One region of the Sulfitobacter sp. 1A12779 genome, then DNA from elsewhere that is predicted to be linked to it. Evidence: riboswitches for the same ligand, from Rfam matches in the RefSeq annotation. Region 1 holds a riboswitch; the other holds the start of a gene.
The links. Region 1 has a riboswitch for cobalamin ahead of ACGYLQ_RS14560 (DUF1636 family protein). Riboswitches for the same ligand answer to the same signal wherever they lie in the genome.
Positions count from the first base shown of each region.

Region 1 (4,324 bases):
GATCGTCCAATAGGACACCGACCGATTTTCGCGAGGGTTTGACCACCTCTGCTTCGTGGGTCTGCAAAAGGGACTGGAGGTCCTGAGCGGATGCAAAACCGACAGAGGCCAGCAAGCACATCAGGCTGAGCAGCATTCGAACCATGAGGTATGGGGCTTTCGGTGAGGGAGTGGTCAAAGCGGATGCCGGGCACGGCTGAGGACGCGCCCGGCGCTTGGGTTCAGTAGTTCGAAGTCAACTGAACGCAGGTCTCAGTCTCTCTGTTGTACATGCCGCATTCGAGGTCTTTCCAATCGGAGACCAGAACCGCCGATTCAGGCAGGAAATCCGTCCATGCATCGCCCGGCACTTCTTCGGTCTGGCTGATGATGTCGAATTGGCCGTCTTCGGTGATTTCACCGATCAACACAGGCTTGGCGAGGTGGTGATTGGGCAGCATGACAGCCGTCCCGCCGGTGAGGTTGGGGAATTCCTGCCCATACATCGCCGCACGAACCGCATCCACATCCGTGGTGCCTGCTTCGGTGACCGCGTTCACCCACATGTTGAAACCGATGTAATGCGCCTCCATCGGGTCATTGGTCACCCGGTCTTCGCCCATCGCCTCTTTCCAGGCAGCGACCCATTCGTCATTCTGCTCGGATTCAGCCGATTGGAAGTAGTTCCACGCCGCGAGGTGCCCCACGAGGTCAGCGGTATCGAGGCCCGAAAGCTCTTCCTCCCCGACCGAGAAGGCGACGACCGGAATGTCATCGGCAGAGATGCCCGCCGCGGCCAGTTCTTTGTAAAAGCCGATATTCGCATCGCCATTGATGGTTGAGATCACGCCCACCTGCGAGCCATCCGCCCCCAGTTCGACCACATCCGACACGATCGTGGACCAGTCAGAATGGCCGAAAGGCGTATAGTTGACGAAGATGTTCTCTTCGGGGATGCCCTTATCCAGCAGATATTGCTCAAGAATGTTGTTGGTGGTTCTGGGATAGACATAGTCAGTGCCCAGCAGCGCAAATTTCTCGACGCCCAATTCCTCAAGGAAATAATCGGTGGCCGGAATCGCCTGCTGGTTCGGGGCCGCACCGGTGTAGAACACATTGCGCGAGCTTTCCTCGCCCTCATACTGGACCGGGTAGAACATCAGGCCGTTCAGCTCTTCCAGAACGGGCAGCGCGGATTTGCGCGAGACCGAGGTCCAAGAGCCAAAGATGACATCCACCTCCGAGACGGTGAGAAGCTCACGCGCCTTTTCGGCGAACAGGGGCCAGTCGGAAGCCGGGTCGACGACGACCGCTTCGATCTCACATCCCAGCAAGCCGCCCGCGGCGTTCTGCTGCGCAATCAAAAGCTCCATCGTGTCTTTCAATGTCGTCTCAGAAATGGCCATCGTCCCCGAGAGGGAGTGCAGCACGCCAACCTTGATCGGATCGTCGCAGGCCGCAGCGGCGGCTGATCCTGCGAGCAGAAGGGCAGCGGTCGCCGTGACTGTGCGTTTGGTGGAAAATTTCATGACGGTATCCCCGTTTGGTGTGCGGAAAAGCAAAGACGCGATGATGCCTCTTCCACACAGCGTTTATTGTTATCGCGCGCGGATGCCCCCCTTGCCGGACAACTCCCTTGGCGCCGCCCCATAGCGAGGCCCCTGCAGCCTCAATTTCAGGGCGCGTTGCAACAAGCCCTAACCCAAGGTCGCTTTCTGCGGCGCAGCGACAACGCCCTTCGATTGGGCAATTTGAGGTGGAGCTGCCAAAATTTGGGCGCTGAGCGCATGGATTTGGCACGCGCGGGGCATCGGCCTACGGGTTGCACCACATATTGTGATGTTATAACGTTACCCAGATTATCCATAGCAGAGCCCGCAAACCATGCCCGCCACCGACAAACGTATCCCCGTCACCCTGCTGACCGGCTTCCTCGGCGCAGGGAAAACCACGCTGCTCAACCACATCGTCGCAAGCGAAGAGGCCCCCAAAATCGCAGTCGTCGTGAACGAATTCGGCGAGGCCGGGCTTGACCACGACCTGATCGAAACCGCCGACGAAGAGGTCATTCTCATGCAATCGGGCTGCCTGTGTTGCTCGATCAGGGGGGATTTGTCGCGGACGCTGCAAGACCTCAAGCGCCGCAGGCAGACGTGGCGCGTGCAATTCGACCGCGTTGTAATCGAGACGACGGGGCTGGCCGACCCCGGCCCCATTCTCCAGACCTTCTCGGCCGATCCCTATCTGGCCCGCAAATTCCGCGTGGACGGGGTTGTGACAGTCGTCGATGCCGCGAATGGGCCGGACACGCTGGATCAGCAGTTCGAAGCCGTCTCGCAGGTGGCGATGGCAGACCTGCTGGTGCTCAGCAAATCCGACTTGGTGACCCAGCAAGCGCTTGCCGCCTTTGAAGGCAGGCTGCGCGACCTCAACCAAACGGCGCGCATCATCAAGGCCGAACGCGGACTTATCCCGATTGCATCGCTCTGGGGGCTCAGCGGTATGCGGCGGGCGGTTGATGCGGGCAACGTTATGGAATGGCTCACGCCCGTCGAGAAGTCCGATCCGCTCGACAACCTCTCGGGCTTCGCCGCGCCCACGGCATCCGCCCCCATGATGCAAACCCACCAACATGATGCGCGGATCGGGTCGGCCTCCATCGTTCTAGACGCACCGATCCCGGCCGAGGCTTTCGACCTTTGGCTCGACACGCTGGTCAGGCTGCGCGGGTCCGATCTTTTGCGGGTCAAAGGCATTGTGCATCTGGAAGACGTCCCCACCCCCTTCGTCTTTCACGGCGTGCAGCATCTTTTCGACCCGCCCGTCCCCTTGCGCGACTGGCCAAAGGACGACCAGCAGTCCCGCATTGTCGTCATCGCCCGCGACATGACCAACCCCGAACTGAACCGGAGCCTCGATATGCTGCGCGCCCGGCGCGATGGGCCTGGGCGACAGGCGGGATAGCAGCTTGACCCGGCATGGCTCTTCGGCCACAGATTATGGCGATGGTTTCCAGCCGCCGCAGCGGCGTCTGGGATGAAAAGGGAATACGGTAAGGCAAGCAGCGCGCGCCGAAACCGTAACTGCCCCCGCAACTGTGAGCGGTGAGTGACCCCGACAAAAACCACTGAGCTTAAGGCTTGGGAAGGTTCGGGCGAGCGTCGATCCGCGAGTCAGGAGACCTGCCATCACCGGCACCGAGAGGGGCCGCAATTGCAACTCAACCCAGACGGGGTGTCTGGTTAGGAGAACATGATGGCGACAGGAAAACTCCCCTGCTGTAGAACATGGCTGCTCGATCCCCCGCGCGTTCGCGGAGGGCGACATGGATACGCATCAAAACCACAGGATTACGGTTTGCACCTCATGCAAACACAAAGGCACGGATTGCCGCCCGGGCTTTGACCTGATCCAGAGGCTGAGCGCCGCAATCGCGGCAGCCGGCGCGGCGATCCCCGAGGATTTCGAGGTCGCGGGCGTGGCCTGTATGGCGGGCTGCGACCGCCCCTGCACGGTGGCCTATCACGCCAGCGCAAAGGCGACCTACCTCTTTGGTGATATCGACCCTGACGAAGACATCGATGACCTTGTGGCCTTCGCCCGGCACTATGCCACATTGAATGACGGCTGGTGCTCTTCGCTGGACCGCCCCGGCAAACTGCGCAAATCCACCCTTGCGCGGGTGCCCGCAGCGATGATCGAGCTGAAACCCAGCCACCTGCGCGCCTCATGAGGGCCGCCGATCTTGCGGTAAAGGATGTAAGCTGGGCGCCGGGAAAATCGGGTCAGCCCGTTCTGCACCCTACGTCCTTTAACGTCGCAGCGGGTGGCGTTCTGGGCGTGCTGGGGCCGAATGGCGCGGGCAAATCCACCCTCTTGCGCCTGCTCTACCGTTTTCAACCGCCCCAGACGGGGTCGATCCATGTGGGCGGGCAGAATATCTGGTCCCTCTCCGCCCGTGCCGCCGCGCGGCGCATCGCCGCCGTCTTGCAAGAACAGACGCCGTCTTTTGGGCTAACGGTCTTGGAGATCGTCCGCCTTGGCCGCACGCCTCATCGCGCGGCGTTTTCGTCATCAAGCCGGAAAGATGAGCAGATCATCGATCGCGTCTTGGACCGGCTCAGCCTGCGCCCCCTCGCCGACCGCGATGTCGGCACCCTTTCGGGCGGGGAAAGGCAGCGCGTCATGGTCGCCCGCGCCTTGGCGCAGGAGCCGCAGGTCTTGGTCCTGGATGAGCCGACCAACCACCTCGATATACGCCACCAGCTTGAAATCGTGTCCCTGATCCGCGGTTTGAACATGACCATCGTCGTCTCGCTTCATGATCTCAATATGGCCGATGGCA
Region 1 covers NZ_JBIFFU010000012.1:93,621-97,944, forward strand. Annotated here, with positions in the region: gene urtB (urea ABC transporter permease subunit UrtB) at 1-145, opposite strand, end outside; gene urtA (urea ABC transporter substrate-binding protein) at 222-1,508, opposite strand; gene ACGYLQ_RS14555 (CobW family GTP-binding protein) at 1,864-2,943, shown strand; cobalamin riboswitch at 2,969-3,184, shown strand; gene ACGYLQ_RS14560 (DUF1636 family protein) at 3,305-3,712, shown strand; gene ACGYLQ_RS14565 (ABC transporter ATP-binding protein) at 3,709-4,324, shown strand, end outside.

Region 2 (4,324 bases), on a different contig from region 1:
CGTCATGCTCGGCGATCACCACCAGATGCCCGGCGCGCGCGTCGCTGCCCCAAGGGCGGTCGAACTGCTGACGCACCCGCGCGCCCACGGCCTGCACCAACAGGCGCATCGGCTTGCCCTCGACCGCGACATAGCCCTTCACGCGCAGGATGTTCTGCTCACGCGCGAGCCGCTCGATCGAGGCCACAAGCGCGTCTACATCCGCCACTTCCGGCATCGGGATCACCACGGTTTCGAAATCGTCATGCTCGTGATCGTCGTGGCCGTCATGATGCGAGGGGCGCGCGGCGAGGTCGTCTTCGGCGGCGGCGTTGAGGCCGAGCACCACCTTGGGGTCGATCACGCCTTCGGTCATCTCAAGGATCGGAATTTCACGCGGGCTTTCCTCTTCAATCACCTTACGGGCTTTGGCGAGGCCATCGGGACCGGCCAGATCGGCTTTGGACATCAGCACGATATCGGCGCAGGAAATCTGATCTTCGAACACTTCGGAGAGCGGCGTTTCGTGGTCGAGGCTGTCGTCGGCCAGACGCTGCGCGTCTACCGCGGCGACATCGGCGGCGAAAGTGCCCGCCGCCACGGCTTCTGCATCGGCCAACGCGATAACGCCGTCGACGGTGATCTTGGACCGGATCGCGGGCCAGTCGAAGGCTTTGAGCAGCGGTTTCGGCAGGGCCAGCCCGGAGGTTTCGATCAGGATGTGATCGGGGCGCGTGGGCAGGGCCATCAGTGCTTCGATGGTGGGGATGAAATCATCGGCCACGGTGCAGCAAATGCAGCCATTGGCCAGCTCGACGATATTCTCCGCCGGGCAGTCGTCGATGGCGCAGGATTTCAGGATGTCGCCATCGACCCCCACGGTGCCGAACTCATTGACCAGAACGGCAAGGCGGCGCCCGCCTGCATTGGTCATCAGGTGGCGGATCAACGTGGTCTTGCCCGCGCCGAGAAAGCCGGTGATGACGGTAACGGGGATTTTGGCGAGATCGCTCATGCTGTAGGCTCCTGCGGCAGGGTCAAAGGGGGGATACGCGCAAGGCTTTGCTTGCGAAAGATGACCGGGCGTTCGCGCCATGGCACCAGCCCGTCTTGGGTGGCGGCATAGGCGGCAGCTCCGGCAAGGATGTCGGCGGCGTCTTCCTTGGTCAAGCGGCCATAGACATAGGACCATTTGCCCGGCGCAGACAGCGCCACGGCGGCCCCCTGCGAACAGGCAGAAAGACATTGCACCGGCACGATGGTCACGCCCTCGGGCGCGCCTGCGGCGTCGAGGGCGGCATGAAGCTGCGCGCCGGGGCGCGGGGCTTCTTCCTCCAGCACCTCACCGGCGCGGCAGGTCATGCAGACATGTAGGGTTGCGCTCATTGATCTTGTCCCATCGGGTTATGCGTGCCGGGTATGCGCTCCGGCCCGCCATGAAAAGGGGAGGCGGCGCGATTATTCAACCGTCAGCACCTCACGGGCCGTAATCGGCGCACCGTTCACCGCCAAGGGGCGGTGGTCATTGGCGTTGAGGGTGACCTCCACCGTGACTTCCCCCTTGGGCAGATCGGCCAGATGCAGCCATGGGCCATAAAGCCGCCCGATCTTGGCACCGTTGACATAGACATGGGCATGGCCCTCGCCCGGTTGATTTTCGCCGCTGGCGTTCTGCGGGGCAAAGGCGAAGCCTTCGGTCTCAACAAAAAGGTTATGGCCCGACATCGGGTCGGGGGTGACGCGGATGGCAAGGCTGGGAGCCTCTTCGGCGGCCAGCGCGATGGGCTGGCCGTGCATGCGCGCGTGATCCGCACCACCGTGATCCATGGCCACATGCCCGCCGCCGCCATGGGCGGCAGGGTCGCCGTGGTCATGGCCGTCGAAGGTCACGCCGTTGCTTGCGGCGATGGCAAAACCAATGCCACCGCCAAAGACCAATCCAATGGCAAATAGCGCCAGTGATCTATCCATTTCGACCTCCCTCAGGCGCTCTGAGCGCCTTCACGTTGCCAAAAGAACCCGGCGAAACTGCCCAGCAACACCCATGCGGCCAAGCCGATGCCAAGCGCACGGGCGGCGAAAAGCGCGCCGATCTCGGTCGGCACCGGGCCGCTGAAGCTCTCGGGCTCGGGCGCGCCGATGACATGGGGGGCCATCAGCAGAACCGCCGCCCCGATCCATGCGCCCCAACCCTTGCCAAAGGCCAGCAGCCAAAGCGCCACCAGCGCCGCCCCGGCGGTGGCGAACCACCAGATCTGCCGCGCGGTGATGTCTGCGGCGGCAACGCCGGGCACTTCGGGCGCAAGGCTGAACCCCGGCGCGAGGTGGAAGGCCACGAACCCGGCGACACCCCAAAGGATGCCCCAACGGCCATCGATCACCGCGCCGCGCTCTTCGCCAAGGCTCATCGCGGCCAGAAGGATCAGCGCATAGGCGGTATAGGTCAACATGGTGAAAATCAGGCTCAGCCCATCGCGGGCGGCATCGAAACCGGGCAAATCGGGGTGCGCGCTGACGGGGTCGGCCCCGAAATGCACCAGCGCGCCGGTCTCATAAAGCTCGGCATGAAGCAGCACGGGCTGCACGAAATAGAGTTGCAGCAAGCCGGTCAGCAGGCCGGCAGAGGCCCCGGCAAACAGGGCGGAAGTCAGAAAACGTGAAAACATCGCAATGATCCTTGGGTGCGAAATGACACCCGGCGCCGCGCCAAGTGCGGGCCGAGCCATCAGCCAGCCTCAAGATGCGCCAAAGACCTGCCCACACGGTCAAGGGCGGAGGCAGGCAAAACGGCAAGAGGCGGGCATGGAAAGAAAACCAGAATCACAGACAGCCGGACTGCGGCATGGCAGCCCGGACCCCTGTGATACCGAACGCGGCGCTTAGTGGCAGGGAAAGCCTGTCGCGTGGCGCACGTCATGGGCGGCATCATGCAGTGCTGCGGCCTGCACATGGCCGGTCAGCGCCATCAGAGCCACACCCAATAAGGCAGCAAACAGCGCCGGTACGAGTTTGCTGCGCGTGGCACCGGCGGTCTTAATCATCGTCGTCATCTTCAATCTCCTTACCGTCACACCCGACGGCATCTAGCGTTTCATTTGCCTGGCAGGTCTCCTGGCTCGCGGGTCGTGGCCTTTGCCCGCCTTCCCCGTCCGAAAGGACAAGTGGCACGAGGGGCATTGGCTTACCGCTTACAGTCGCGGGGGCGGCTTCGGCTTCAGGGTCGGGCGACCCCTTACTGAATTCCCTTTTCGGTCCCACACTCAAAGGCGCTTTTCGGGACACCAAGCGCCCTCAATTACGCATTTTCGGCCCTTCCTGACAAGCCGCATTTATCGAACCTCGCGGAACCGTATGGCGCATACAGCATTTAGTAGATAAATCTGGCCCAACCCCCAGTATGCGGGTTGACCCAAAAGCCACGTGCAGGGCACATTGACGGCCAGTTTCGATCGAAGGGCAGGAATTCATGAACGACAACACGGTCTCCGACGCTCGGCAGACCCTGACCGAAGACGTTCTAGGCAAGGTCGTGCGCTATGCCCGCCTGCCGCTGTGCATCACCGACCCGACCCTGCCGGACAATCCCATCGTCTATGTGAATGACGCTTTTACCGATCTCACCGGCTATGGCTTGGATGAGATCGTGGGCCAGAACTGCCGTTTCCTGCAAGGTCCGGAAACCACGCGCGAAAGCGTCGATGCGGTGCGCGAAATCCTACTGGCGCGCCGGGTCGATACGGTTGAGATCGTGAACTACCGCAAGGATGGCAGCCGCTTCCTGAACGCCCTACAACTGGGGCCGATCAATGACGATGATGGCAATCTGGTCTACTTCTTCGGCTCGCAACTCGACGTTTCCGAACGCCGCCGGGTGGAGCGGGAGCACCGGCAATTGGCCGATGACGAATTGCTGCACCGGCTGCGCAATATCGTCAACGTCATGACCGCCATGGTCCGCCTGACCGCTCGCGAGGAGCCGACCCCGGCGGCCTTTGCCGACAAGGTGATCGAGCGGCTGGCCGCCTTGGGCGCGGCGCATTTCGACACGATTGGCCGTAGCGACCAGCATGAGGTGGATTTCGAGACGCTGATGGGGCCGATCATGCGGGCCTATACCTCGGCCACCGAGGATCAGATCAACCTCACCGGGGCGAATCCGCTGATCTCGCACCGCCTCGTTTCGCCCCTGACGCTGGCCTTGCACGAACTGGCGACGAATGCGGTGAAACACGGCTCGCTCAGTTCCGATACCGGGCGGGTAATGCTCGATATCACCATCCTTCAGGAGCCTGCCCGCCTGCGGTTTGTCTGGCGCGAAACAGGCGGGCCGAAGGTTATCAAATCT
Region 2 covers NZ_JBIFFU010000001.1:305,513-309,836, reverse strand. Annotated here, with positions in the region: gene cobW (cobalamin biosynthesis protein CobW) at 1-994, opposite strand, end outside; gene ACGYLQ_RS01490 (DUF1636 family protein) at 991-1,365, opposite strand; gene ACGYLQ_RS01485 (hypothetical protein) at 1,438-1,950, opposite strand; gene ACGYLQ_RS01480 (CbtA family protein) at 1,962-2,645, opposite strand; gene ACGYLQ_RS01475 (CbtB-domain containing protein) at 2,859-3,029, opposite strand; cobalamin riboswitch at 3,063-3,280, opposite strand; gene ACGYLQ_RS01470 (PAS domain-containing protein) at 3,446-4,324, shown strand, end outside.
Region 2: linked by a shared signal. The riboswitch ahead of ACGYLQ_RS01475 (CbtB-domain containing protein) and the one ahead of ACGYLQ_RS14560 (DUF1636 family protein) in region 1 are both predicted to bind cobalamin.